3 regions of the Geobacillus uzenensis genome follow, and region 2 is predicted to be linked to each of the others. Evidence: riboswitches for the same ligand, from Rfam matches in the RefSeq annotation. Region 2 holds a riboswitch; each other region holds the start of a gene.

Region 1 (9,783 bases), on a different contig from region 2:
AATGCGGCATTAAGCTGCCATCGAAATACGGAATGAAGTCGTATGATACAAGCAAAGATCATATCATCGCTTCGGTCGAGCAGTCGCTGCGGAATTTCCGCACCGATTATATCGATGTGCTGCTCATTCACCGCCCGGATCCGTTCATGAACCCGGAGGAGGTGGCCGAGGCGTTTTTGAAGCTGAGACGGGAGGGAAAAGTGCGTTATTTTGGCGTCTCGAACTTTAAGCGTTCACAGCTTTCGATGCTTGAGTCGTATTTGCCGTTTCCACTTGTCACCAATCAAATCGAAGTATCCGCGTACCGGCTGGAAAATCTCGAAGACGGCACGGTCGATCTTTGCTTGGAGAAGCGGATGCCGCCGATGGTATGGTCGCCGCTAGCCGGTGGAGCGATTTTTTCCGCTAACGATGACCGGGCGGTGCGGTTGCGAGCCGCCTTGGAACAAGTGCGGCAGGAACTTGGCGCCGAGACGGTCGATGAAGTGCTGTACGCGTGGCTGTTTGTTCATCCGGCGCGAATGATGCCGATTGTCGGCTCAGGGAAACGAGAACGCATCGACCGGGCGGTGCGGGCGTTGTCTTTGCCGCTTTCCCGTGAGCAATGGTTCGCCATTTTGCAAAGTTCGATGGGGCATGAGGTGCCGTAAGGGGAGAAGCCGATGAAAATCATTATCGCGGAAAAACCGGATCAAGGGGCGACGCTCGCCTCGATTTTCCGGACGAAAAAACGACAAGGCTATATCGAGATTTTGCCAAACGACTTGTTTCCGGATGGGGCGTACATGACATGGGCGATCGGGCATTTGTTCCAACTCGCCCCGCCCGAGCGGTACCGCCCGGAATGGAAGCGGTGGTCGCTGAAGGCGCTGCCGATCATTCCCGAACGGTTTGAATACGAAGTGGAAAAGGCGAAAGCGAAGCAGTTTCGCATTGTGAAAGAACTGCTGCGGAAGCCGGAAGTGACGGAAATCATCCATGCAGGAGACGCCGGGCGCGAAGGGGAGCTCATTGTGCGCAACGTGATCCGCCTGAGCGGCGTCCACAAACCGATCAAGCGGCTTTGGCTGTCGTCATTAACCCCGAAGGCCATCGAGGAAGGGTTTCGCCGTTTGCTTGATGAGCGAACGACGCGCCCGCTCTATGAAGAAGCGTACGCCCGCGCCTGCGCCGATTGGCTCGTCGGCATGAACGCCTCGCGCGCCTACAGCTTGTTGCTGAAGGAGCGCGGGATGAACGATGTGTTCTCCGTCGGGCGCGTGCAGACGCCGACATTGGCTCTCATTGTCCGGCGCGAGCGGGAAATTGAACAGTTTCGCCCTGAACCGTTTTGGGAAGTCGTCGCTTCGTTTGTCATCGGCGATAAGCGCTATGAAGGAAAATGGACGGATGAAAACGGCCAAACGCGCCTCAAGGACGAAGCAATGGCGAAACAGATCGCGGCTTTTTGCCGCGGGAAGCGGGCGGAAGTCGCCGCCGTCCGTACGGAGCGAAAAACGTTTCAACCGCCGCCCTTGTTCAATTTATCGACGCTGCAGGCGACGGCGAACAAGCTGTACCGCTTTTCGCCGAAAAAAACGCTCGATGTGCTGCAGTCGCTCTATCAAAAAGGCATCGTCTCCTATCCGCGCTCTGATTCGATGCATGTGACTAGGGGAGAGGCGGAAACGTTCCCGGCCATTTTACAAAAGCTGTCGTCGTTTCCGGCGTACGCTTCGTATTTTCCGGTGCCGCATCCCTCCATTTTACACAATAAACGTTATGTAAACGAGAAGAAAGTGACTGACCATTACGCCATCATCCCGACCGAACAAGTCATTGATCCGGAAAAGCTGTCATCCGACGAGCGGAACGTGTATGATTTAGTCGTCCGCCGCTTGATTGCCGCCCACTACCAGGCGGCGATCATCGACTATACGACGGTTGCGACGTTGGTTGATGGACGGGCTCGTTTCATCACGAAAGGAAGACAAGTCATTGAGGAAGGATGGCGCGCGGTTATTCGCCCGCATGAAGAGGAAAAGGAAACGGTGCTTCCATTGCTCCGTCAAGGTGAAGCGGGCAAAGTGGCGGACGTCCAAGTAAAGGAAGGAAAAACGGAGCCGCCGAAACGGTATACGGAAGGGCAGCTCATTACGCTCATGAAAACAGCCGGAAAGTTTTTAGATGACGAAGCGCTTGAAAAAGTGCTCGCCAAAACGGAAGGGCTCGGCACGGAGGCGACAAGGGCGGCGATCATTACGATGCTGAAGGAACGAAAATATATTGAAGTCAAAAATAACCTTGTCTATGCGACCGACAAGGCGAAAGTATTGATCGAGGCGCTCGGCGGCACGATTCTCGCCTCGCCGGAAATGACGGCGAAATGGGAGCAGCGCTTAAGCGAAATTGGCGAAGGAACGGCCTCCTCGGCTGCGTTTATGGAACAGGTGAAAAAGCTGGCGCAAAAAGTGGTCACCGATGCCATCGCCGCTGCGCCAAGCTGGAATTTCAGCGGGCTTGACACCGCTTCGATCCAGCGGACGAAAACGAAAAAAACGGTCGGTGAGCCGCTCGGGCGCTGCCCGCTTTGCGGCGGAACCGTCATCGACAAAGGAACGTTGTACGGCTGTGACCAGTACGCGAAAACAAAATGCTCGTTTACGATCTCCAAACGCATTCTCGGCCAATCGATTTCGGCGGCGAATGTGAAAAAGCTGCTGGCACAAGGAAAAACAAATGTCATCAAAGGATTCAAAAAAGGCGGAAAAACGTTTGACGCTGTCCTTGTGTGGGATGAAAACGACAAGAAGCTGTCTTTTCAGTTTCCAAAACGGTGACGGAAGGCAACAGAGGAAATAGGGACGGGACGCCTGACCCAAGGGTGGACCGATGGCGTCCCGCTTTTTTTGCCGGTTACTCCGTTTGCGGCTCTTGAACCCGTTCCATCAACCGCTCCGGCTCGCTTGGCGCGGCAAAACCGAACCGCATGATCCGGCCTCCTTTTTCATAAATGATACACCGAATCGGATCAGATGGAAACGATTTTGCTTTTAAACAATAATAGTATTATGTAAACAAAAATCCCGGCCGTCTCCCTGAAGGCTAGTCAATGGTCGGGCGGCCGGCGGCAAGCGGCGATGCGAGCTGGGCGGTCGGGATAGTCGGTAAAGATCCCGTCCACGCCCATGGCGCATAGGCGCGCCAGATCGTGCGGTGCATTGACGGTATAGACATGCACGATGAGCCCGCGGCTATGAGCGGCATTCACCCACTCTTTACTGGCGAGCGAAAGCGGCAAGCCGATGCCATCGGCATAGACGGCGACCCGCTCTAGCAGCTCGTCCGGGCTGATACGGGCCGTCTCGCGTTCTCCGATGAGCTGAATGAGCGGAATGCCGCGCGGGGTGAGGGGCCTTAGCGCCTGCAAACTCTCAGGATGAAATGATTGAAATATGATGCGGCCGCGCTGTAAATCATGATGTTTTTGCAGTAGCTGTACGACCGCTTTTTCGATGCCGGGCTGCTTTAATTCAATATACAAAGGGGCGTCGATTCGTTCTGCTTCCAACGTGTGTATGATCTCCTCAAGGGTCGGGATCGGTTCGCCGGCAAAGCGCTTGCTAAACCACGAGCCGGCATCAAGCCGCTTCAGCTCGGCGAGCGAAAAATCGCCAACGTGCCACGGTGAACGGTGAGGGTAGACGGTTTCGGCATTCGTCGTCCGGGCGAGCGTTGTATCATGCATGGCGATGAGCTTTCCGTCTTTCGTCATCCGCACGTCAACCTCAATATAATCAGCGTGCATGCGGCCGGCAAGCCGGTAGGAGGCAAGTGTATGTTCCGGTGCATGCCCGGAAGCGCCGCGATGGGCGATGATGATCGGCTCACGGGCGACAGACGGCTGTGGAGCAGCCGAAGAAGCTAAGCCTAGCGGCAGCCATAACAGGAATCCGACATAGAGCCATATTCGGCGCAACGTCGTTCCCCCTTTCTGTTTGCATCATACCTTATTGGAATGAAGCGATTGTGAAGAGATGATGAAGATGTGGTAAAACGTGCGGAACATGAATCCTTATCGGTATTTTGCCGCCTGTTGCAAAATGATATTCGTTTTGATGCATAAAGGGAGACCTCTTGCTGCATACTGTAAGTGACAACAAAGACGTTGGGCTATAGCCAAGCGGTAAGGCAACGGACTTTGACTCCGTGATGCGCTGGTTCGAATCCAGCTAGCCCAGCTGAATAAGCCGGCTAGGGCGGATCGGCCTTTGGCTGGCAAAAACGGTCTCTGCCACTTCGGCACGGGGCCGTTTTTTCGTCTGAAAGCAGTTCCACGCCGGTAGGACAAAGAGGCGGATGATGCCATTCGCGATGCGAAGTTAACGAATGGTTGCTAAAAAATCGTCACGGCAGCAGGATTTTGACGAATGGTGGCGAATGTAAAACGAACGAAGGGAGAGGAATGATGATGAAAACGGCTGATTTATGCGATCAATTTCTTGACGAGCTGCAAGTGTGCGAACTTGCCTTCCAATCGTACGGCGGAAAGCGGGCGTTTTCTGGACCGATTGCCACTGTTGACGTGTTTGAAGACAACGTGCTTGTCCGCGAAGCGCTCGAGACGGTGCCGCCGGGCACGGTGCTTGTTGTTGACGGAAAAGGGTCGCGCCGCGTCGCGCTATTAGGCGACCGATTGGCGCAAATCGCCTGCGAGAGAGGGCTCGCTGGCGTCATCATTCACGGCTGCATTCGCGATTCCGCAGAAATCAGCGCGATGCCGATTGGCGTGATGGCCATTGGCACTTGCCCGGTGAAAAGCAAAAAAGAGGGAAAAGGCGCCCGCGATGTCGTGCTTGAATTTGGCGGCGTCCGTTGGGAGCCAGGCGCGTATGTGTATGCGGATGCAGATGGCATTGTCATTGCGCGAACGAACTTGTCGGAAAAAAACGGTTGACGATGAAGCCATCGTTGTACTACGATGAAAAAGGATGCTTGTTCCATGACAGCGTATATATTGGCGAAAGGCAAACAAGGTGCCCGGCCTGCTTAGGGCTTGGGTGAAAAGGGAAGTACGGTGAAAAGCCGTCACGGTACCCGCCACTGTGATGGGGAGTTTTGCGGCAACAAGTCACTGAAGGATTCTTCGGGAAGGCGCCGCAAAGCGATGATCCTAAGTCAGGAGACCTGCCTTGTTTGCATCGGACGGATGCCTACGGGAATATAGGCAGACGTGCGGGAGAATGATGGCTGAATGAGGCTTCGTTTGGCTTATTTTTGGCTTCGTACGCATTTTTCTGCACCTCTGCGCTAGAGGTGCTTTTTTATTTTTCTTTGAGCGAAGCTGAAAGGTTTTCATTTCTACCAATCTTGCAAAAGGAGGAATTGGATGGCGACGTGGGATTTGCGGGGAATGAGGCATCATCTGTTGATTTGCAACGGCGGGACGTGCCTGCGCCATGGCGGGGAGGAAGTGACGCTGGCGGTGCGTGAAGAGATCGCCCGCCTTGGATTGGACGATCTCGTTCATACGACAAGAACGCGCTGCAACGGCCGCTGCCAGGACGCGTGCGTGCTGATCGTCTACCCGGATGGCGTCTGGTATCGGCTGATGACACCGGAAAAGGCGCGGGAGGTGGTGCGCATCCATCTTTGCGAAGGGGCGCCGATTCGCGAATGGGCGACGTATGAGTTTGATGAGGAGGCAGGATGCAGATGGACGCCAGCAGGGGAAAGCGAAGCGCCGGTTGGGAAGCGGAAAACGGCCAATGAACAGAAGGAGGTGAATCGATAAACGATGCGAACAAGACGTTGGCTTGCCATCGCGGCGTTATTGGCGGGTTATTTCTTCGTGACGAATGAACAAGAAGCGTACGCGATGCACATTATGGAAGGGTTTTTGCCAGCGAAATGGGCGCTGTTTTGGTGGGGATTGTTTCTTCCTTTTTTCTTGGTTGGTTTACGTCGTCTTGTCCGCACGCTGAAAGAGCATCCGGAGCAAAAGCTGCTCATGGCATTGGCCGGGGCGTTTACGTTCGTGCTGTCGGCGCTGAAAATTCCGTCCGTCACCGGCAGTAGCTCCCACCCGACCGGCATCGGCTTCGGGGCGGCGTTGTTTGGGCCATGGGTGATGGTTGTTATCGGCACGATGGTTCTTCTGTTCCAAGCTTTGCTGCTTGCTCATGGTGGATTGACGACATTGGGGGCAAACGCTTTGTCGATGGCGGTCGTTGGGCCATTGGTTGCGTTTACTGTGTATCAGCTGCATCGCCGCCGTTTCGTATCGCAGCGGATGGCGCTGTTTTTGGCCGCTTGTTTGTCCGATTTGGCCACGTATGTGACCACATCCGTCCAGCTGGCTTTGGCATTTCCGGCCCCAGAGGGCGGCGTGCTCGCTTCGTTTTTGAAATTTGCCGGTATTTTTGCCATCACTCAAGTGCCGCTGGCGGTGACAGAAGGCATTTTGACGGTGATGGTCTGGAACTGGCTTGCTTCATACCAAGCCTCTCCGCTATTCCAACGAGAAAAGGGGGCGTGATTCGATGAAAAAAAACCGGTGGCTGTTCGCTTTCGTCTTGGTGTTGATCCTCCTTCCGCTTTGGTGGGCGCGCGGCTCGGAATTTGGCGGCACCGACGACCAGGCGGAACGGGCGATTCAAACGCTCGCTCCGCATTATCGGCCGTGGTTTGAATCGATTTTCACCCCGCCGGGCGGCGAAGTGGAAACGCTGCTGTTCTCGCTGCAAGCCGCTCTTGGCGCCGGCGTCATCGGCTACGTGATCGGCCTGTATAAAGGGCGATCGGAACGGAAGAACGGGCATGATTCGCGAGTTTGATCGGTTCGCCTACGACAATCGGCTGCGAACGTGGCGAGCGGAATGGAAGTTCGCGATGGCGGTGATCTTGTTGGTGCTTGGGATGATGAGCAGCTGGCGCGAACAGTTGCTCATGATGGCGGGGATGACGTATTGGATCATTGGCCGGGCCGGTGTCCCGTTTTCACTGTATGGAAAAGCAATGGCCGCCGCTTCGGTTTTTTTAGGAGTCAGCTTATTGACAATGATCGTTTCTATTTCTTTTCCTCTTCGGTTATCCATTGCCTATAGCCAGCTGCGGCCAGCCGCTGAACTGGCCGTTCGCTCTTTGTCGGCGTGGTCTTGTTTGTTTTTCCTTCTGATCACTACGCCGGCGCCGGAATGGTTTGCCGTCCTGCGGCGTTGCCGTCTTCCGGCGGCAGTCATCGAGCTTTGTTTTCTGATGTACCGCTTCATCTTTTTGCTTGAGCACGCAGCGGTTGAGCTGTGGCTGGCGTTGCGCGCCCGCAATGGAGGAACACATTGGCGGCATGGGGGGATGCTTATGTACCAATTGTGGCTGAAGGCCGGGCAATCGTACGAAGCGCTCGGGCGTGCGCTTGCCGCTCGCGGGGGAATCGATTCGTTTGTCTATCGGCATCAGCCGTTGGAAACAAAACCACACACCATTGACATGACAGCCGGCGCCGCGTTGATCGTGCTGCTGCTCGGGTTGATTTGGTGGAAAGGGTGAAAGAGTTGCTGCTGCGGATGGAACAAGTGTGCTATGCCTATGATTCCTCGCGTGATGTGCTCAACGGGGTTGATTGGGAAATTCCAGCAGGAAAAAAATACGCGCTCATCGGCGCAAACGGCTGCGGCAAAACGACGCTGTTTCTTCATCTGAACGGATTGCTGCGGGCGCAGTCAGGCGCGCTGTATTGGAAAGGGAGCAACATGTATGAACGCGGGGCCGATTGGCGGCGCTGGCGGCGCGAAGTCAGCCTCGTTTTTCAAAATCCGGAACATCAGCTGATTGCGCCGCTCGTGCGCGATGAATTGGCGATTAGCCTCGCTCACGCTGGGGTCAATGAAGAACAGATGAGAACCGCTTTGTCGACGCTTGTTGATGAATACGGGCTCGGTGATTGGCTCGATCGCCCCACCCACCAGCTTAGCCTCGGACAGAAAAAATGGCTGACGCTTTGTTCGGCGATGGTGACAAAGCCGGACTTGCTTGTGTTGGATGAACCGACAGCGTATTTGGACCAGCATCAAACGAAACAGTTTTTGCGGCAAATCAATGTCATTCATCAAAGGGGAACGACCGTGCTCATTGCCACGCATGATATGGATTTCGTCTGGCAATGGGCCGATTGGGTCGCCGTCATGCACGAAGGCCGGATTGTCAAGCAAGGAGCACCGGAAGACGTTTTTGCTGATCGCCGTCAGCTGCTCGCTGTCCGTTTGGACGTGCCGCTGTTTGTTCGATTCTGGAAGGAGTGGGGACCGAAGGAAGTCTCGATGCCGCGGCCATGGCCAGAAGAAAAAGGAGGGGAAACGCATGGGGGGTAAGTTGTTGATTGTCGGCTTCGGCCCGGGAAGCGTCGATCATATGACGAAGCGGGCCCGCGAAGCCATTGAAGAAAGCGACGTCATCATTGGCTACAAAACATACATTGAGCTTGTGCGCGATTTGATCGCCGGAAAGGAAATCATCAGCACCGGCATGACCGAAGAAGTAAGCCGCGCCCAAGCGGCGGTGAAATGGGCCGAGCGCGGCAAGACGGTCGCCGTCATTTCCAGCGGCGACGCCGGGCTGTACGGCATGGCCGGGCTCGTCTACGAAGTGCTGATTGAAAAAGGCTGGACGAAAGACGATCCGATTGAAGTGGAAGTCATTCCGGGCATTTCCGCCATCCATTCATGCGCGGCGCTGCTCGGGGCGCCGGTGATGCATGACGCGTGCACAATCAGCTTGAGCGACCATTTGACGCCGTGGGCGCTGATCGAAAAACGGCTCGAAGCGGCGGCGGCCGCTGATTTTGTGATCGCGTTGTACAACCCGAAAAGCGGGCGGCGCACGCGGCAAATTGTGGAAGCGCAACGCATCCTGCTCCGCCACCGGGCGCCCGAGACGCCGGTCGGGCTTGTGAAAAGCGCATACCGCGAACGCCAGCAGATCGTGCTCACCGATTTGGCCCATATGCTTGATCATGAAATCGGCATGTTGACGACGGTCATTATTGGCAATTCGACGACGTTTGTGCATGACGGATTGATGATTACGCCGCGCGGCTATCAACGCAAATACCATTTAACCGCGGCCGTCCAGCCGCTGAAACCGCACGAGCGGCTGCGCAAAGAAGCGGAGCCGTGGGCGTTAGAATCGATGAGTCCGCAGGCAACCGGTGATGTTGAAGGGAAGCGGACAGCTGTTTCGAACAATCGGGCTTCCTTGGCGTTAGCCGGCATCCCGCCATTTCCAGATGAAACGCAGCAAACGGCGGCTAGGCCGGCGAGTATGGCCGGTTCAACCGCCGTCGCCGGGCAGACAGCGGTCGAGCGGCCGGTGGTTCATATAGCGCGACAGCAAGCGAAAGAAGCCGCCGAAGATGCGCTTGCGGCGCTTGAAAGCCGTAAACGGCGAAAAGCGGAAACCGTCCTGTTTGAAGCGGCAGTGAGCCCGGGGGTGGCCAACAAACAGTTCACGGCGGAACAGTTGCTTGTTCTAGCGGAGACAGTCGGCCCCGATGGAAAAATGACGTACACGCCAGATCATTACATAAAAATCGAACGGATGACTGATGACCCGGATGGACTTGTGGCTAAACTGACCGCCGCTGGGTTGACGGTTACGCCGGTCGGCGAGGTCCTGACCGTGAAAGCGTGCGATTTTTGTGACGGGGAGAAAAAAGACGCCATTCCGTACGCGGAGGAATTGGCGCGGCGATTCGGCGGGATGGCGCTGCCGAAAGAGCTGAAACTTGGCATCAACGGCTGCGGCATG
Region 2 (9,783 bases):
GGGGTACAATCCCTTTCTTTAATAAATGGAAGAGCAGCGCCTCCGTCCGCCCTGACCGCGGACGAAGCAAGTAAAAGTTGACGACCGACGGCGAGACGTCATACCGTCCGGCAGGAAGCATACGAAACACCCGCTCCCGCTCGGCAGCCAGCCGCTCTTTTGTCCACTCTACAAACGGCTCCATTTGCAAAAAGCGGATTGCCAGCTGCTGGGCGACTTGGCTTGCGCTCCATGGCGGTTGCCGCGTTTTTAACGCGGCAACGATCTCCTCATTGGCAACGACATAGCCGAGGCGCACCCCTGCTAAATGATGGATTTTCGTCAATGATCGGAGCACAATGAGACGCGGGTGGCGGTCCAGCCAGCGCACGGCGGTAAACCCGCCGCACCAAAACGGATAAAACGCTTCATCGACAACGATATACGTACCGGCTTGGCCGGCCGCATCAATAAACGACCGAAGTGCATGCTCCGGCACCGCCGTCCCGGTCGGATTGTTCGGATGGCATAAAAACACGATGTCCCGCCCCGCCGCCCACGCTGCCGCCTCTTCCATATCATAGGAGAAGCCGCGTTCTTCCGCGGCCATAAACGCCGCTACCTCGCAACCGTAGGCGAGGCAGGCGCGCCGATACTCAGAAAACGTCGGCTCCAACACGCCGACCCGCCGGCCGGCAAACAAGGCCGCCAACAAATAAATCGCCTCAGCCGCTCCATTCGTCATGAGCACTTGCCCACGCTCAATCCCTTCCTGCCTGGCGATCAGCGCCACGAGCGCTTCCGCTTCTAAGTCAGGATACTCACTAGCCCAGCGGATCCACTCTTTGCTGTTCGGCCAGGCGGAAGGCGGCAGCCGGTACGGGTTCGTATTGACGCTGAAATCAATGTACTCAGCTGGAGGCGTAAGTCCGCACCGCTTATAAAGCGCGTGTGGATTCGCCCCATGCGCCGGCCAATGCAATGATCATCCCCCCGATCCATAGCAGCAGCGTAAAAGCGAGCACCGTCCCGGCCATGATGCCGACCGCTCGGCGAATATGAACAGAGCGAAGCGAGACGTCCGGGTCTCCGAGCGTCGGCCGCTCGGAGACGATGCCGCCGTATGTGTTTGTCCCGCCCAGCTGAACACCGAGCAATCCAGCCATCGCAGCCTCAAGCCAGCCGCTGTTGGGGCTCGGATGGCGCCGGGCGTCGCGAAATAACACGGCCAAAGAGCGGCGGAGGCGGCGGCCGCCGTAGGCAAAAACCATTACGAGTGCCGTCAGCCGCGCCGGAATATAGTTCAGCACATCGTCGAGCCGGGCGGCCGCCCAGCCAAATTCGCGATACTTCTCGTTTTTGTAGCCGATCATCGAATCGCACGTGTTCACCGCCCGATACAATAAGGCGAGCGGGGCGCCGCCAATGGCTGCGTAAAAGAGCGGGGCGGTAATGCCGTCGCTCGTGTTTTCCGCCACCGTCTCCACGCAGGCGCGGGTGATGCCGGCTTCATCGAGCCGTTCGGTATCGCGGCCAACGATCATCGACAGCGCGCGGCGCGCCTCCGGAAGATCGCCCGCTTCAAGCGGCCGGCGCACATCCTCAGCCGCCTCAGCAAGGCTTTTTGTCGCAATGGCTGTAAAAATCAGCACTGCTTCGACCGCTGCGCCAATGTATACTGATAAGGCGTAGCCGATATGAACGATGAGCGCAGACAATCCATAGACGACAGCCAGCACGGCGGCCACGGCCGCCACTCCTTTAGCCCGGCGGCCGCCTCCTTGATTCCAACGCCGATCAAAATAGGCGATGAGCGCTCCCATCCCGCGCACCGGATGCGGCAGCCAGCGCGGGTCGCCAAACAGCGCATCAAGAAACAATGCCAACGTCAACGCCGCCAGATGGGTCATCGTTTTCCCCTCCGCCACTCATAGCGGTCGAGCGCCTCGGCCGTCGCCTCATACACAAGCCGGCCGAGCGCGCGGCCAAGCTCGGTCGCCGTCCCGGCATAAGCGAACGTCCGTCCGGTTTGCGTCGCCGCCACTGCGAGCGAATCAGTCGACGTTCCGGTGGCGGCCGTTCCCGTTTCCGGGTCGTACACCGAGCGGTCGGCCAGCGCTTTCGTCTTCGCCTCCGTCGCTGTCATCACCGCCTGAACGAACGCCGCCTCAGTCAGCGTCCCGTCGATGACGACGACCATATTGATCGTCCCCGGCTTCGCCACAATCGGCTGATGCTGCCACGCCCGGGCGGCGTCAACCGCATTGCCGACGCCGGCCGTCACCATGACCGCAACCGAAAACGCTTCCCCATCTTTCTGACGCCAGACGGCATCGCGCACATCGACGGCGGTCATCATGCCGATCGTCCGGGCAACGGGAAATCCGTGCTGTTCCAAATAACGCCGCATGTCTCCTTCCGCATCGCGGCAATCGTAGTCCAAGCCGACATGGCGGTTGACGAAATGGGTCGCCCATTGAAACCCGCCACCGACAAGCGCTGAGGATAACACGCGCAGGGGGGTGCGAGCGGCGAGAACGACAGCGTCATCGAGAAAAGACGGGCGCATCCCGCCGATGGACGGCGCTTTCTCGCGTTGATGTTGCGGCACAAACGAAAACATCGGCTTCGCTGCCGCCGGGTGTGCTTGGCGCACGACCGGGGCGGCAAACACGTCATTCAGCAGCTCCGGCGTCATGACGTCCGCCGGCGCGCCGAGCGCGGCTGTTTTTCCTTCTTTTAAAACGAGCACTCGATCGCAATACAGGCTGGCAACGCTCATGTCGTGAAAGACAGCGACCACCGTCAAGCCGCGTGCGCGCGCGGCTTGGGCGAGCTGGTCAAGAAGACGAACTTGCCCGCTTATATCCATATGGTTGGTCGGCTCATCCAACAAGAGCAGCTGCGGCTCTTGGGCAAGCGCCCGAGCCAAATAAGCCCGCTGCCGCTCGCCGCCGCTTAACCGCTCGAGCGGCACATCGATTTTGCCGGCCAAACCGACAGCGGCAAGCGCCTCTTGAACGGCGGTTTCATCCTCTGCCGTCCACGTCGGAAACAAGCCATGCTGATGGGCGTAGCGGCCGAGCGCCACCGTTTCTCTCACCATATAGCCGTGCGCCGTTTCCGCCGTTTGCGGCAAAACGGCGGCCAACCGCGCCCATTGCTTGGCCGACAGCTCGGAAAGCGGCCGACCGCTTATGGCAATCTCGCCGCTTGCAAGCGGAAGCTCTTTGCTGATCAATTTGAGCAGTGTCGTCTTCCCGCTCCCGTTCGGCCCCAAAATGCCGAACAGCTCCCCTTTTTCAACGGAAAACGTCACGCCGTCAAGCACTTGTTTCTGTCCGTACCGATGCGATACGGCACGCACGTCGAGCATGGTCATCCCATCTTTCGTTTCGTTTTTCGGAAAAATAGGGCGGCAAACAGCGGGGCGCCGATGAGCGATGTAATGACGCCGATCGGCAGCTCGCGCGGCTCAATGATCGTCCGTGCCGCCACATCGGCAAGCACAAGAAACGCTCCGCCGTACAAGAGCGACAGCGGCAAAAGCACCCGATAGTTCGGCCCGCACACAAGCCGGACCATGTGTGGAACGACAAGCCCGACAAAGCCGATCGTTCCCGACACCGACACTGCCGCGCCGGTGAGCAGCGCGGCCGCCGTTAAAATGATGATTTTGCGGCGTGTCACATCGACGCCGACGTGAAGCGCCGCCGCCTCGCCGAACGCGAACGCGTTCAGTTCGCGGCCGTTGGCGATAAGCGTTGCCGCACCAACGAGAAAAAACGGCAACAATAGCCCGCTATACTTCCATCCGCGCATCGCCACGCTCCCCATCAGCCAGGAGATGATTTGCCGCAGCTCCTCGCCCGTCAAGGCGATCATGAGCGAAATGAAGGCGCTGAAAAAGGCGCCGAAAATAATGCCGGCTAAAATGATCGTCTCGACCGACATTCGTCGTTCAACCATGCGGGTGAACGTCAAGACAGCGGCAAGTGTCGCCATGCCGCATAAAACGCTCACGATCGGCAGCGTAAACGTGCCGAGCAGCGGCCATTGCCAGCCGAGAAAAATAACGAGCACCGCCCCGACGGACGCGCCGGACGAGACGCCGAGCGTATACGGGTCGGCGAGCGCGTTTTTCAACAATCCTTGAAACGCCGCTCCGGCCAGCGCCAAGGAAGCCCCGACCAAAAAGGCAAGCACCACGCGCGGCAGGCGAATCGCCATCACAATCGGCACCCAATCCGCCGGAATGCCGGCTGGAAGCGGCATCCCGAACCATTCGGCGGCGAGAATGCCGATAATAGAAGAAAAGGGAATCGACAGCGACCCGGTCGATATCCCCACGAGCAGTGAAAAGACAGCCGCAGCAGCGGCCACGATATATATCCACGTTTTACTTAAACACATCCGGGTAAATGGCTTTGGCAAGTTCCTCGACCCCTTCGACAAGACGCGGACCCGGCCGGCTCACTAGGTCGGTGTTGACATCATACACCCGCTTGTTTTTCACGGCCAGCACGTCCTTCCAAGCGGCGCGCTCAAGCACTTGTTTCGCCCCGCCGTATGTCGTGATGATGACATCCGGCTTGTATGCGACCGCTTGTTCCTCGGTCACCATCGGCCAGCCTTCTAAGCTGCCGGCAACATTTTTAGCAGAAATTACCTTTAGCATCTCGTCCATAAACGTTCCTTTGCCGGTCGTATACAGTTGCGGCGGCGGCGACACTTCAATCCAGACATTCGCCTGCTTGTCAGCCGGAATTTGTTTGGCTTTTTCCTTCACCTCCGCCAGTTTCGCCTTCATGTCATTGATGACTTGCTCCGCTTTGTCCGCCGTTCCGGTCGCCTTGCCGATGAGTTCAATCGACGCATACACATCGTTAAACGACGCGGCGTTATGGACAACGAGCACGGTGATGCCGGCGTCTTTCAATTGCTGCAGGCCGTCCTTCGAGTTATGGGCGCTTGATGCGTGAGCGAGAACAAGATCCGGCTTCAGAGAAATAATTTTCTCGACGTTAAATTCCATGCCGCCGATTTTCGTTTTCGTTTTCACATCCTCTGGATAATTGTCAAAATCGCTGACGCCGACGATTTTCTCGCCAAGTCCCAACGCGTAGGCGATTTCCGTATTGCTTGGAATGAGCGAGACGATTTTTTGCGGTTCTGCTTTGATCGTCACCTCTTCCCCAAGCCCGTCTTTCACCGTCACCGGAAACGCCGTTTGTTCCGTTTTCGGTTCTTCTTTTTTCGCAGGCTCGGTGCTGCCATTCGCCCCGCCGCAGCCGACGAGCACGGCGGCCAAAAGGAAGAACACCGCCACCACCGCCGGCCATGTCCAACGTTTCATCCGTCATTCCCCCTTCAGTGATGTATGTACAATAAAAAACGCCCATTCCGCCTAAATCTGGGAATGAGCGCGAAACAGACCGCCAATGGGCACAACAATGCCCTGTACGACTGTTTCCGCGTCTCACCCCCCGAAGATTCGGAAACTGCGGCAAGCAAGGCAGGTCTACTGGCTCATGCTTCATCCTACTCTGAAGCCTTCCCGTACGGAAAACAGCGCAAGCCATCTGTCCGTACAGTGGCGATTTCATTTCGTCCGCATTGACAGTTGCGGGGACAGCTCCGGATTCCCACCGGATTCCCTATTAAGCCGTTTCGGCACCTTGCTGCGAGTTGATGAATTTGTCGGATATGGACATTTTTATAATAATGCAGCGTTTAGCATTTGACAACTATGAATTTACAGCAGGTTGGAGGGAAGTCGTCACCTTCCCACTCTTGCAGACAATCGAGATGGATTCATAACCCATGTTTCATACGGAACAGAGCATTCCCTTTTCATCGCATCGAGCACCCGCGATTTCAAATGCGGCCATGTCACATATTCATCAATATTCGACTCATCGATCAACACAAACTTCGCCTTTTGAATTTCCTCAGGCTGGGGAGAAACGTTTCCTTTCACATATGTCGCTTTAAATACAATGTTTATGATATTTTTAGTTTCATTGTAATACACGCCGCTGACCCCGATGAGACGGATGTCAACGCCAGTCTCTTCATACACCTCGCGATGAACGGCCCGATCGAGCGGCTCGCCTGGTTCAACTTGTCCGCCCGGCATTTCCCACGTATCGGAGCGGTCATAGCTTTTAACAAGTAAAACCTCTCCCGTGTCATTCGTAATATAGGCTGAAACGGTGATAATGGCTTGTTGGTGTTTATCCATCAAGCTCTCCTCCTACATCGCGGAATGATCCTAGCCCTCTCCTGCAGAAAAAAAGCAGCTGCCCCATCTATACTGCCATCTTGAAAAAAATAAGGAAAATCCGTGGTGCTAGTTGAACATTAACGCCTCACGTGATGACACAGCGCAAGAGGGACAAGATCTCCACAACAGCATAGGCATGATGTTGTCCGTGCCTCGCTAGTTGGTGACGGATCTATTAGAAAAACTCTATTTAACGGAAAAACGGAGCAACCGACAACAACAGTTATATCGAGAGCGTTCAGGGAACATCTCCCTAGTGAATAAGTTTCCAATGACATACTGATACCCTGCTCGTTCCGAAGTAAAACAAAACAACTTTCCAAGAATATGAATGGCGATTATGACCCATTTCCTTGCTTTAACAAATGACGATTTCAGCGCTACAATACATTTAGAGCCGCCAGACAGTTGCGCTGATACCAAGAACAAGATCGCCGTATATTGCTTTTGAATTTCCGCTTGATCCGTTGTAAAATGAAGACGCTCTTGTATGGGATTTCTCCTTTCTAATGTTAGGTGAGCACTTTCATTTTAAAAGGAGATTTTCATACAAGGACTATTTTTATGCTCGTCTGATTTTATCTAGCACCACGGGTAATGCCGTAGTTTAAGAAAAAGTCAATCGCCCCGGCCGAGAACGTAAACCCGTGGTGGATGTCAAGCATTGTCGCCACTGCGAGCGACAAGCCGGTCAACACGGCATGGACAACGTAGAGCAATGGCGATAAAAACATGAATAGAAACTCAATTGGCTCCGTAATCCCGGTTAAAAACGACGTCAACGCCACGCCAAGGAGCGCGCCGGCGACCGCTTTGCGACGCTCTTTTTTCGCCGCCGCGATCATCGCCAGCGCTGCCGCGGGCAGGCCAAACATCATGATCGGGAAGAAGCCGGCCGTGAACTACCCCCATTTAATTTTCTAGCGAAAATTTGAAGTGGGGGCTTCCAAAGAAGTTTGACTGCTTCAAGCAATCCTTATTCTTTGAGGCGTGTCCACTTCGCCGCTAGAGCATAAGACACTCAGGTCTACAGCTTTACAACCGGAATTGGGAGCAGGAAGTCCTGCTCGTCTTCCCATCCTTTGGCGCCAAACGGCGGGGAGAATGGCCTCCAAAATTCGACATGTGGGAAGTCTATGCCCCATTAATTCACCGGCCTTCTAGATTAATATTGCGTTGTAATGTTTCCGCATAGCCAATGACAAGTTTGCCAATTTGATTTTCAATACAGTAGTTAATGATGTAACGGCAAGTCTTGTTGATATAATCATTCACTTTATTATTGCGTGTAGTCATATTTTCCTTGTTTGGCAAGACTGATCAAACCAAAGAAAGATTTAAAGGCTTCATTGACCTTTTTTAAAATTTGCTGTGCCATGTTGCTGTTTAACAGCTTATAGTTTTCGTTAGTTTTTGCAAGATGATCGTTTTTCTCATAATTAAGAAATTCCTTGTGTTCAAAATAGTATTGTCTGACATTGTACAATCCGACGTTGTACATGTTCTTGGCAATATGGCACAGTTCTCGAAGAGTCAAGTATTCTTCTTTGGTCAAACCATTTAGCTGTTGTTTGATACAAAAATACATGTTTTCACCTCCCATCTAACTATATGATACTATATTTTACTGAATCTATCCTATTTTCAGCAAAATATAGTTAAGGCGATTCATCTCCCACTTACTCCGCTTCGCTTCGTTGAAGTGGGAGTCTTCTCGCCTAATTAAGATAAATCAGGCTGGCCGAGCCGAAGCAACAATCCAGCCGCCGGCAAAACAGCAATCGGCAGCATTAACGCTTTTCCGAGACGCTGCAAAAATCCTAACATAACCATTCATTCCTCCCTTTTTATTTTCGCCGTTCCATTTCAACAATGAATTTGTACCGATCACCGCGGTACACCGATTTGACGACTTCGAGCGGCCGGCCGTCATCAAGGTATGTGCGGCGCTCAAGCAGCAGCACCGGCGCCCCTTCTTTCACCTGCAAATGCTCGGCTTCCAGCTTGCGGGCGACAGATGCTTCCAGTGTTTGAACAGCAGAACCGATGATCATCCCTTTTTCTTTTTCGATAAATTCATAGACGGAACCGCTTACAACATCACGCGTCAGCCCGAGAACAAGATGGACGGGAATGTAGAGCGTCTCCAGCGCCATCGGCGAACCGTCGGCTAAACGGAGGCGGCGAATTTCGTAAAGAGCGTCCCCTTCCTTAACAGCGAGCCATTCAGCCAGTTTCCCGGAAGCCGGCACCGTTTCAAAGCCAAGAACGATGGTGTCCGGCTCCATGCCGCGCGCCCGCATATCTTCGGAAAAGCTCGTCAGTCCTTTCAACGGCTGCTCGATTTTTTCCGCCGCGACAAACGTCCCTTTTCCGCGCCGGCGAATGAGGTAGCCGTCGTTGACCAAATTGTTGACCGCCTGGCGAACGGTCATCCGGCTAATATGATACGTTTCCGCCAACTCGCGCTCCGACGGGATCATCTCCCCCGGCTGCCACTCCCCTTTTTCAATTTTCTCCTTCATATACTGCTCGAGCTGGTAGTAGATTGGTACAGGGGATTGTTTATCAATCATGGAACATCCACCTGCCGTTGTTCCTTCGGAATGAGTGACAGCGCCTTTTGGTCGGCGATGATCGTCACGTCCGGATGGAGGTGAAGCGCCGAAGCCGGCAGCTCGGGCGAAACGATGCCTTCGAACAGCCGAGCGAGCGCCGCAGCTTTTTCCTCCCCTGATGCCAACAGCACGATGCGGCGGCTCCGCAAAATGGTCGCGATCCCCATCGTAATGGCGTAATGCGGCACGTCATCCAGCGACGGGAAAAAGCGGGCGTTCGCTTCGCGCGTCGAGGCGGCCAGTTCAACGACATGGGTCGTCGACGAAAACGGCGTCCCCGGCTCGTTAAAGCCGATATGGCCGTTGCGGCCGATGCCTAAGAGCTGTAAATCAATGCCGCCTAGCGCATCAATCAGCTGCTCATAGCGCCGGCACTCCTCACCTAAATCAGCGGCCAAGCCGTCCGGCACGTGCGTCTCGTGAAGCGGGATGTCCAATTGGGCAAACAAGTGGTGATTCATATAATGGCGATAGCTGTTCGGATGATCTGGGCCGAGCCCGACATACTCATCTAAATTCACCGTGCGCACGAGCCGGTACGATGTTCCGTGCTGCCGATGATCGGCAGCAAGTTCACGGTACACGCCAAGCACCGTCGAACCGGTTGCTAACCCGAGAACCGCCGTCGGTTTTTCCTTGACTTGTTCGATAATCATTCTCGCCGCCTGGCGGCTCATGTCCGCATAATCCGCAGCCTCAATGAGCTTCATGGCCGTCCCTCCCTGCCCCTTGTGTTTTCCTTTGTTTCCGGTAAGCGAGCGCGCCGCGACAAAACGTCATCGCTACCTCGTATTGTTCGTCAAGCACGACGACATCGGCGTCTTTGCCCGGCCGCAGACTCCCTTTCCGGTCAAGGACGCAGAGTTGTTTCGCCGGATTCCAACTCGCCATGCGGATCAC
Region 3 (9,783 bases), on a different contig from region 2:
ACGTTCCCGGCACGGTTGCTGTAAATTCATACGTAAACGTTTCACCCGGTTTAATGGCGTCCATCGTGACACCCGGTACTCCATCTTGGTTATTTGGAACAGGGTAGCCGTGCCAGTGAATCGTTGTCGGTTCCGGCAATTCATTTTTTACTACGATTTTTACTTTGTCTCCTTGCTTCACGCGGATTTGTGCACCAGGCACGGATCCATTATACGTGTATACCGGGAGTTTGATTTGACCATTAATGGGTAATAACGCTTCCTTCGCAGTAAGGTGAATTTCTTTCCCGGATAATACTTCTGTATTGGTTGCTAAAGGCAATTGCTGCTTGCTCGTTTCAGCGGAAGTATTTTCTTTTTCCATATTCATGCCGGACATGTCGTGTCCCTGCATGGAAGATGGATTTGAGCAAGCTGCGCCAATCGCTGCTACTCCTGCGAAAATGGCGCCAAGCAGCCATTTTTTCATGTCGTTTTCCCTCCTTAAGCTTGTAGTGGGAGATGCAATGATATGATAAAAAATAGATGTGCAAAATGTATGGAGAAAATCGTTCAACTGAAATGTAAAAAAAGGCAAGCGATTCGGATTCACCGATGTCTAACGGTGGTAGGTAATCGCCTGCCGTCCCATTTGAACCCAAGCGTCGATAAAGTCTTGTTTCGGCGCTTTTTGGTTTTTGACAGCGGTCAATGGATCATTGAAATAAATGTACTGCTCATCGTATCCCGTAATGAGCACCGCGTGTTCCCGGTACGTGATTTTGATCGGGCCTTGCGGGGTTTGCCATTCCCGAAAGGCAGAGGGAGGAAGAGGACGAAAGGTGGTGTTGGTGATCACCCAAACCGGTGTGCCTTTGGCCAAGTATGTATAGATGTTCTCAAACGATTGCCCTGTTAAGTCGATGATTTGGTTAGGCAAGTACCGCTCAGCCAACTGCTTGATCGGCTTATGGTACACGCCGTATCCAGGCTTCGATAACGTATACATATCGCCGACAAACCCTTCATTTGGGTGGCCGTAAAACACTTGGCCATTTCGCACTTGATACGGAGTAGGATTTTTCTTGATTTGTTTCGCCAACGTCATCTTATCGACGCGAATGCCCGCATGATTCAAGAGCATGGCCAAGCTGGTTACTTCGCATCCCCTCGGCAGTTCCGGAAGCTGAGACAAAAGGGGGGCGTCAATCAGGACGGATGTCCTTAGCGCTTGTTTCTTTGAAGAGGCAACTGATCGATTCGCCTCCTTTGCTTGATTGCTGGGGGACGGATTGGTTTCTCTGCTGTTTCTGTTCTGTATGAAGGCTTTGATGGCATCGCCTGTCTGGGCCGAACTTGCATAATAGGATAATGAGGCGGCCAATAGCAAGAAACAGGAAATATACAATCCGAGCGACAGTTGATCCATCCTCCCGTTTAGAGGTCTTCTCAAGAGAACAAAACAAAGGGAAACGATGAGAAAAGTCAAAAAAAGGATAAACGCTAACAAGCCATTCTCAACTCCTTTATAACACGTGTGTGTTTTTATAGTAACAGATCGATGTGCAAAAATAGTGAAATTCACACTTTCTCCATATTTTATCGTTAATATTATGAGAAACTGAAAATCTTGCAAGCAGTTTTCCTGAAAAAATGGAAACAGATTGTTTTTGAAACTTGATGTTGTGTACGATAGAATGAAAGTGTCTTTGTATAAATCATTTTAGTTTTAAACAAAAAGGTTTTTGGTGTTGTTTTTGGATTCTTCTTAGCAAAGTGGGGGGGACAATCATCGCCATGTGCGGTTTTATTGGCTGTATTCATGATCGCCCAAGAGCGATTGAGCAAACATGGAAAACAACGTTGGTGGAGATGAACCGCCTGATTACCCATCGCGGCCCCGACGATGAGGGGTATTTTTTTGATGACTACGTGAGTTTTGGTTTTCGGCGTTTGAGCATCATCGATCTGGAGGCGGGACATCAGCCGCTGTCTTATGAAAACGATCGATATTGGATCATTTTTAACGGGGAAATTTACAACTATCTTGAATTGCGGGAAGAGCTGGCGGCGAAAGGATATTCGTTTGCGACGCATTCGGATACCGAGGTGATTGTTGCCCTTTACAGCGCGGAAAAAGAAAAAGCGGTCGAAAAGCTGCGCGGGATGTTTGCGTTTGTCATTTGGGACAAGCAAGAGAAAACGGTGTTTGCGGCGCGGGATCCGTTCGGCATTAAGCCGTTTTTTTATGCGGAGCAAGGAGATCGCACGTTTTTCGCTTCGGAAAAGAAAAGCATCTTGCTGGCCCTCGGACAGGAATCGCTGAACGGCGACTCCCTGCAGCATTATTTAACATTCCAATATGTCCCTGAGCCGCTGACGATGTCGGCCGGCATTTACAAGCTGGAGCCGGGGCATTATCTCAAGAAAAAAGTCGGAAAACCGCTCACCATTCATCGTTATTGGAAGGCATCCTTCGAGCCCATTCGCCAATCGGAAGAGGAGCTTGTAAAGAAAATCCGCGATGCGCTGTTTGATTCGGTCAACGTCCATATGCGCAGCGATGTGCCGGTCGGTGCGTTTTTGTCGGGAGGCATTGATTCATCGTTCATCGTCGCCATCGCGAAACAATTCCATCCGCACCTGAAGACATTTTCCGTCGGGTTTGAGCGGGAAGGGTTCAGTGAAATCGATGTCGCAAAAGAAACCGCAGAGAAGCTTGGGGTAGACAACATTAGCTATGTCATCTCACCGCAGGAGTATATGGAAGAGCTGCCGAAAATTATGTGGCATATGGACGATCCGCTTGCCGATCCTGCGGCTGTGCCGCTGTATTTTGTCGCTCGTGAGGCGAGAAAGCATGTCACGGTTGTGCTTTCCGGCGAGGGGGCGGACGAGCTGTTTGGCGGCTACAACATTTACCGCGAACCAGAGTCGTTGCGGCTGTTTGCGCGCATGCCAAACATCGTAAAAGCGGTGTTGCGGGTGATCGCGAAGATGCTTCCGGACGGGATGAAAGGAAAAAGCTTTTTGGAGCGCGGCACGACGCCGCTTGAAGAGCGGTATGTCGGCAATGCCAAAATCTATAGCGAAAAGGAAAAAGCGGCGCTGCTCAAAACGTACCGAGGAGGGTGCGAATATACGGCGGTGACGGCTCCGTTTTACCGCGAAACGCTTCATGACCCGCCCGTCAACCGGATGCAGTATATTGATCTTCATACATGGCTAAGGGGCGATATTTTAGTCAAAGCGGACAAAATGACGATGGCCCATTCGCTTGAGCTGCGCGTTCCCTTTTTAGACAAAAAGGTATTTGAGGTTGCTAGGCAAATCGCCCCTGATATGAAGATAGCCAACGGTACGACGAAATATATTTTGCGCAAAGCGGCCGAGGGCATCGTGCCGGATCATGTGTTAAACCGGAAAAAATTAGGGTTCCCCGTGCCGATTCGCCACTGGCTGAAAAACGAAATGTATGACTGGGCGAGACAGCTCATCCACGAAAGCGAAACTGATCATCTGTTCCATAAGGACGTGCTCTATCGGCTGCTGGATGAACATGCCCGCCACAAGGCGGACCACAGCCGCAAGCTGTGGACGGTCTTGGCGTTTATGGTTTGGCATCAAGTCTATGTGGAAAAGAAGTACGATTTTGCTCCATCCGTACAAAACGAGAAGCGGCCAGCGTCTGTTTTGGAGGTGTAGCAGGGAAACGACAGGGCGTTCTAAGGGCGACACCTAGAACGCCTTTTTCGATGGTGCGGACAGTTTCCTTGCCTTTGGCGAAGCGAAAGAGAAAATTTGCTTTCTCCCGCTCTTGCAATTTTCCCGGTTTTGGTATATGCTTGTTCCATCAGGATGCTAAACTACTATATATTGGTTTTGAGGTCTTTTTTTACAACTACATATTGTTCTGCTAAGCAACGGTGTCCATCAGGACTTAATAGGGAATCCGGTGTGAATCCGGAACTGCCCCCGCAACTGTATGTGCGGACGAAATGGGATGGCCACTGGCGGCAAGAGCCATTCAGCGCGCCGCTGGGAAGGACCCAAAGTAGGACGATGCACGAGTCAGGAGACCTGCCTTGCTTGGAACGTTTCATGTTCTTCGGGGTGTGAGAAGATGAAACGATAGGGGAAAAGAACAAGGGGTTCGTCTGCCTTTTTCCGTCTGTCGTTTCATCCGCTCGCCTGCCCGAGCGGATTTTTTTATGGAGGAGAGGGGAAACGAATGACCGCATTGACGAAAATGATCATCATCGATGACCAAGGGAAGCCGGTTTCTTTTTCACGTGAAGAGTTTGCGTCGCTGATTGGGCAAGCCGCCGCTGGATTCGGCCGTCTGTCGCTTGATGAATACGTCGAGCGTGTTTGGCAGCTTCTCAGTCGAAAGGAGTCCGTCACGGTAGAACAGCTGCACCAAACGGCTATTTTGGAAGGACTTTCTTACATTGATGAAGATGAGCCGGACTGGACGTTTGTGTGCGCCCGGCTGTATTTGCGGCAATTGTACCGTGAAGCGGCGCGGCAGCGCGGGTACGATGAACGCGAGCGGTATGGCGATTTCTACTCGCTGCTTGTTGCGCTGACGGAACAAGGGGTGTACAGCCCGCTATTGCTTGAGCGTTATACGAAAGAAGAGATCGAGACGGCTGGCTCATTTCTTGATCCAGGCAAAGACTTGTTGTTTACGTATATCGGGCTGCGCACGCTCGCTGATCGGTATTTGGCCCGCGATTATGAGCGGCGGTTGTATGAATTGCCGCAGGAGCGGTTTTTGGTCATTGCCATGACGCTTATGGCGAATGAACCGCCAAAGCGGCGGCTTGAGCTCGTGAAGGAAGCGTATTGGGCGTTAAGCAACTTATACATGACCGTGGCGACGCCGACGCTTGCCAATGCCGGGAAGTCATACGGCCAGCTGTCGAGCTGCTTTGTTGATACGGTCGATGACAGCTTGCAGGGGATTTACGACAGCAACACCGACATCGCCAATTTATCGAAATCGGGCGGCGGCATCGGCGTCTATTTAGGCAAAATCCGGTCGCGCGGCAGCGACATCAAAGGATTCAAAGGGGTCTCCTCCGGCGTCATCCCGTGGATGAAGCAGCTGAACAATACAGCGGTGAGCGTCGATCAGTTAGGACAGCGAAAGGGAGCCATTTCCGTCTATTTGGATGTGTGGCATAAAGACATTTTTGCGTTTCTCGATGCGCGGCTCAACAACGGCGACGAACGGCTGCGGACGCATGATTTGTTCACCGGCGTTTGCATCCCTGATTTGTTCATGGAGCAAGTCGAACAGCGCGGCGACTGGTACTTGTTTGATCCGCATGAAGTGCGGAAGGTGATGGGATTTAGCTTGGAAGACTTTTATGATGAGGAAAAAGGGAGCGGCAGCTTTCGGGAAAAATATTGGCAATGTGTCAACGAACCAAGACTGTCGAAAGAAAAAGTGCCGGCGATCGAAGTGATGAAAAGCATCATGCGCAGCCAGCTCGAGTCGGGGACGCCGTTTATGTTTTACCGCGATGAAGTGAACCGGCAAAATCCGAATCGCCATCTCGGGATGATCTACTGCAGCAACCTTTGCACGGAAATCGCGCAAAACCAAAGCCCGACGGTGACGAAGCGGCAATATGTAAAAGACGGGATGATCATCATTGAGAAAATCCCAGGCGATTTTGTCGTCTGCAATTTATCGTCGATCAACTTGGCGCGGGCGGTGACCGATGGGGTTTTGGCGCGGCTCATCCCGATTCAAATGCGGATGCTCGATAATGTCATTGATTTAAACAATATTCCGGTGCTGCAGGCCGGCCTGACGAACGAAAAATACCGCGCTGTCGGGCTTGGAACCTTTGGCTGGCATCATCTTTTGGCGTTAAAAGGCATTCGCTGGGAGTCGGACGAAGCGGTCCGCTATGCCGACGAGCTGTATGAAACGATCGCGTATTTGGCGATTCAAGCGAGCATGGAGCTCGCCAAAGAGAAAGGGAGCTACCCGGCGTTTCCGGGGTCGGACTGGCAGACGGGCGCTTATTTTGAGCGGCGCGGCTACGAAAGCCACGGTGAACTCGATTGGGATCGGCTGAAGCAAGATGTGGCCCGCTACGGGATGCGCAACGGCTATATCATGGCCATCGCCCCGAACACATCGACGTCGATCATCGCCGGCAGCACGGCGAGCATTGATCCCATTTTCTTAAAAGTATACGCCGAGGAAAAGAAAGATTATAAGATTCCCGTTACGGTGCCGGATTTAAACGAACAGACGACATGGTATTACAAATCGGCGTACCATATCGACCAACGTTGGAGCATCAAGCAAAACGCCGCCCGCCAGCGCCATATCGACCAAGCCATCTCCTTTAACTTCTACGTCATGAACACGATTAAGGCAAAAGAGCTGCTCGATTTGCATTTGACGGCGTGGAAGTCGGGGCTGAAAACGACGTATTACGTGCGTTCGACATCGGGGACGATCGACGAGTGCGATTCTTGCGCGAGCTGACCATGGGGCGCAACAAACGCCTTTGGTCGGGCTTTCCCTTCCTTGTGCGGGAGGGGCGTCCGAGGTTGGCCGCGCACATGATACTAGAAAACGAAAGGAAGGAATGGACGATGACGATCGGCTTAGTCAAACGACCGATTATGGATCCGGAGGCGCCGAACCGTTCGACGGGCATCATCAACGGCCGCTGCTCGAATGTGTTGAACTGGGACGATATTGCCTACCCATGGGCGTATGCGAAATATAAGCGAATGCTCGCCAACTTTTGGACGCCATTTGAAATCAATATGGCCCAAGATGTGAAGCAGTTTCCGCAGCTGACCGCCCGCGAACAGGAGGCGTTTTTGAAAATCATCGGTCTTTTAGCGCTGCTTGACAGCATCCAAACCGATTACGCCGGACGTGTCGCTGATTACATTACGGACCCGAGCATCAATGCGCTCATGATCATGCTCGCCCAGCAGGAAGTCATTCACAACCATTCCTATTCGTACGTGCTCTCGAGCCTTGTGCCGAAAGCGAAGCAAGATGAAGTATTCGACTTTTGGCGGAACGAACCGACGCTGCGCAAGCGGAACGATTTTGTGACGAACGGCTACAAGGCGTTTGCGGAAGAGCCGAATGTGGAAAACTTGTTGCGCTCCATCGTTTTTGACGTCATTTTAGAAGGACTGTTTTTCTACTCAGGGTTTGCGTTCTTCTACAACCTTGCGCGCCAGCAAAAAATGGTGGCGACGAGCACGATGATCAATTACATCAACCGCGACGAGCACATTCATGTTGATTTGTTTGCGAAAATTTTCAAAGAAGTGTTGAACGAATACCCGGAGTATCGGACGCCGGAGCTTTCCGATTTTGTCCGTGAAACGTTTACGAAAGCGGCTGAGCTGGAAATCGAATGGGCCGGGGAAATCATCGGGAATGACATCGATGGCATCGACTTGGCTGATTTGGAAGCGTACATTAAGTTTTACGCCAACGTCCGCGCTCATCAGCTCGGATTTGACCGCCCGTTTGACGGCTACCGGACGAACCCGCTCCGCTGGATTAAAGCGTATGAAGAAGTTGACCTTGGCAAATCAGACTTCTTCGAGCAAAAACCACGCCAGTATACGAAAGTGCAAGTGGACAACGGATTTGATGAGTTATAAATGAGAGAAGCCACGTTTGACAACGGTCAGCGTGGCTTTTTTGTCAGGCAAGGCCGTTCGCCTTTTGCTTGACTTGCCGTTTTTTGACCTACATTTCGCACCCTGAATAAAAATTCAAAGTAAGCCTGATTTTAACGAATAAAAATTAGTTATTTTACAATATTTGGAAAAACATTTATTTTTATGTGAATATTGAGGTTGTTTTTTGTATATTATGCAAAGATTGCGAAATATGAGTTTTGAACGAACAGCAGCGGGCGTTTTAGCAGGACAGATGATGCCAAGCAGTCTTGAAATGTGAGCGAACGATGTATCATTCAATGGGGATGGGACTTGGTGTTGCTGGCGCGCGAGCAGCCCACCTGATTCAAGGGTGAGCTGCTTCCGTTCAGAGCAGACATGGTTTGTGGCGATATCTCGTTTCCTGTTTACGGGAAATGACGACATTAAAGCAACTGTTCAAATGATATCTCCGAGCCACTTTTGGGCGTGCTGACGGCTGACGAGTTCGTCGAGCTGGCGGATTTTTTTCCACGCTAAGTCGTCGCTGATCGTTCGATAATGGTGGCGGCCGCCGGGCTCCTCGTCGGCTTCGTCGGCCCATTTGACGATGGCTTGGAGCGGCGTTCGTTTCCATTCTCCTTCTGGAAGGTAGGAATCGGTATGAAGCAAAATCGCCAGGGCAATTTCCTTAGCGTTTTGCGGATGTTCGCCAAGGCGGATCAGCAGCTTATGGGCGCGCTCGGCCCCTTTGATGGCATGGATGTCGTTTTGCCGGTATTGTTCGTAGTCCCAACGGCCGTTTTTGTACCATGTGTAATGGCCGATATCATGAAGCAGTGCCGCTTTTGTCGCCAAGTCGACGTTCACTCCGTGGCGGAGGGCAAGGTGGTAGGCATGGTACGCCGCGGTGATGGCGTGGGCGAGGCCGGATCGTTTTAAATATTTTTGCGCAATCGGATGGGCAAAGACGTCGGTTAAGGTGACCGTTCTCATAGGCATCCCCTCCGTTTTTTGTATTTCTCACCATCATACCATGGCGTAAAGAGTCAGGCAATGAGAGAAAGTAGGTGGGAGCGGTTGCATGGGAAAAAATAAGCCGATCGTGCTAAAATAGCGCTCGGCTTATTGGATTTGTGCTTGGCAGGCAAGCCGTTTGGCTGGTTGATCCGTTTTTTCGCGCTCGCGCCGCGTTTTCGGAGCGAGAAGGTGAGCGCCGGCGAGAACGGTGACCATGCAACGGCCACACGTTCCTTTTTTGCATTTGTGATCGAGCAGAACACCTTGTCCTAGGGCGGCGTCAAGAAGCGAAACGCCGGGGGCTGGCTGCACGGTGAACGTTTTCCCTTTTTGTTCGATTTGAATGACAGACGGCCGCACGGCGGACGGCCCATCGGGCTTAGGCGGCGCGGCAGAAATGGAGCGCTCCGATGGCCGGACGGCAGGCTTCAGTGAGCCGACCGTGAATGTTTTACCCATTTTTTTACACATCTCCTTTAAATTACATGGTTAGTTTGAAAATGAATCTCATTTACATCCGAATGAATGATTGGTATCATAATAGTAAAAGGAATTGCGAAAACGCCATCTTGGCTAGGGACAAGGGGGAGACACCATGGGCATTCCGATGAACGGACTGCGCGATATGAAAGCGATTTTGGCCAACGAGCGAAAAGTCGGCGGCGCGGTGGAAGCGGCGCTTCTCCGCCTCCGTTCCGGCGAAGAATATCGAAACGTCTGCATCGTTCATATCGATCAACTAGGCGCCCAATACTATTCGGTCGGTTTTGTGACCGAACAAGGGGAACGGCTCATCGTCAACGTTCATGACATCAGCGTCATCTCTGCGCCTGAACATAAAAAAATTCGTGAGCTGAACAACGCCGCTTATAAACGGGAAGCCATCAACAACAAGCGGCGCTATTTAAAACGGCTGTTCGATATTTATCAAGGCAGCTATACCGTCCATTTTTGGCAGGAAGCGAAAATGATTATCGATGACATCGGTGTTGAGGCGCTCAGCCCCGAATTGTCGCTGCTCGTTTCGAACGTTCAAGACCAAGCAGCCCGCACGGCTTGATGGCCAACTAGCAAGACGCCCAGCGGTTTGTAAATCCGCTGGGCGTTTCGATTGTTGCA

The links. Region 2 has a riboswitch for cobalamin ahead of B9L21_RS04550 (ABC transporter substrate-binding protein). Riboswitches for the same ligand answer to the same signal wherever they lie in the genome.
Region 1: linked by a shared signal. The riboswitch ahead of B9L21_RS07415 ((2Fe-2S) ferredoxin domain-containing protein) and the one ahead of B9L21_RS04550 (ABC transporter substrate-binding protein) in region 2 are both predicted to bind cobalamin.
Region 3: linked by a shared signal. The riboswitch ahead of B9L21_RS11765 (ribonucleoside-diphosphate reductase subunit alpha) and the one ahead of B9L21_RS04550 (ABC transporter substrate-binding protein) in region 2 are both predicted to bind cobalamin.

Annotation. Positions count from the first base shown of each region.
Region 1 is NZ_NEWL01000006.1:4,467-14,249, forward strand. It holds gene B9L21_RS07390 (aldo/keto reductase) at 1-650, shown strand, start outside; gene B9L21_RS07395 (DNA topoisomerase III) at 663-2,819, shown strand; gene B9L21_RS07400 (glycerophosphodiester phosphodiesterase family protein) at 3,089-3,958, opposite strand; tRNA gene B9L21_RS07405 (tRNA-Gln) at 4,149-4,220, shown strand; gene rraA (ribonuclease E activity regulator RraA) at 4,451-4,936, shown strand; cobalamin riboswitch at 4,997-5,189, shown strand; gene B9L21_RS07415 ((2Fe-2S) ferredoxin domain-containing protein) at 5,369-5,773, shown strand; gene B9L21_RS07420 (energy-coupling factor ABC transporter permease) at 5,777-6,517, shown strand; gene B9L21_RS07425 (energy-coupling factor ABC transporter substrate-binding protein) at 6,522-6,815, shown strand; gene B9L21_RS07430 (energy-coupling factor transporter transmembrane component T family protein) at 6,799-7,527, shown strand; gene B9L21_RS07435 (energy-coupling factor ABC transporter ATP-binding protein) at 7,524-8,348, shown strand; gene cobJ (precorrin-3B C(17)-methyltransferase) at 8,338-9,783, shown strand, end outside.
Region 2 is NZ_NEWL01000002.1:588,532-598,314, reverse strand. It holds gene cobD (threonine-phosphate decarboxylase CobD) at 1-961, opposite strand, end outside; gene cbiB (adenosylcobinamide-phosphate synthase CbiB) at 918-1,889, opposite strand; gene B9L21_RS04560 (adenosylcobinamide amidohydrolase) at 1,886-3,361, opposite strand; gene B9L21_RS04555 (FecCD family ABC transporter permease) at 3,358-4,392, opposite strand; gene B9L21_RS04550 (ABC transporter substrate-binding protein) at 4,379-5,335, opposite strand; cobalamin riboswitch at 5,476-5,675, opposite strand; gene B9L21_RS04545 (NUDIX hydrolase) at 5,759-6,226, opposite strand; partial or broken gene B9L21_RS18250 (IS982 family transposase) at 6,349-6,757, opposite strand; partial or broken gene B9L21_RS04540 (PTS transporter subunit EIIC) at 6,862-7,167, opposite strand; gene B9L21_RS18245 (transposase) at 7,415-7,561, opposite strand; gene B9L21_RS04535 (hypothetical protein) at 7,545-7,853, opposite strand; partial or broken gene B9L21_RS04530 (PTS N-acetylglucosamine EIICBA subunit) at 7,994-8,092, opposite strand; gene B9L21_RS04525 (GntR family transcriptional regulator) at 8,113-8,841, opposite strand; gene nagB (glucosamine-6-phosphate deaminase) at 8,838-9,593, opposite strand; gene nagA (N-acetylglucosamine-6-phosphate deacetylase) at 9,580-9,783, opposite strand, start outside.
Region 3 is NZ_NEWL01000006.1:854,587-864,369, reverse strand. It holds gene B9L21_RS11780 (multicopper oxidase family protein) at 1-469, opposite strand, end outside; gene B9L21_RS11775 (C39 family peptidase) at 599-1,489, opposite strand; gene asnB (asparagine synthase (glutamine-hydrolyzing)) at 1,777-3,684, shown strand; cobalamin riboswitch at 3,887-4,082, shown strand; gene B9L21_RS11765 (ribonucleoside-diphosphate reductase subunit alpha) at 4,211-6,493, shown strand; gene B9L21_RS11760 (ribonucleotide-diphosphate reductase subunit beta) at 6,604-7,644, shown strand; gene B9L21_RS11755 (HD domain-containing protein) at 8,104-8,640, opposite strand; gene B9L21_RS11750 (2Fe-2S iron-sulfur cluster-binding protein) at 8,770-9,123, opposite strand; gene B9L21_RS11745 (hypothetical protein) at 9,260-9,724, shown strand.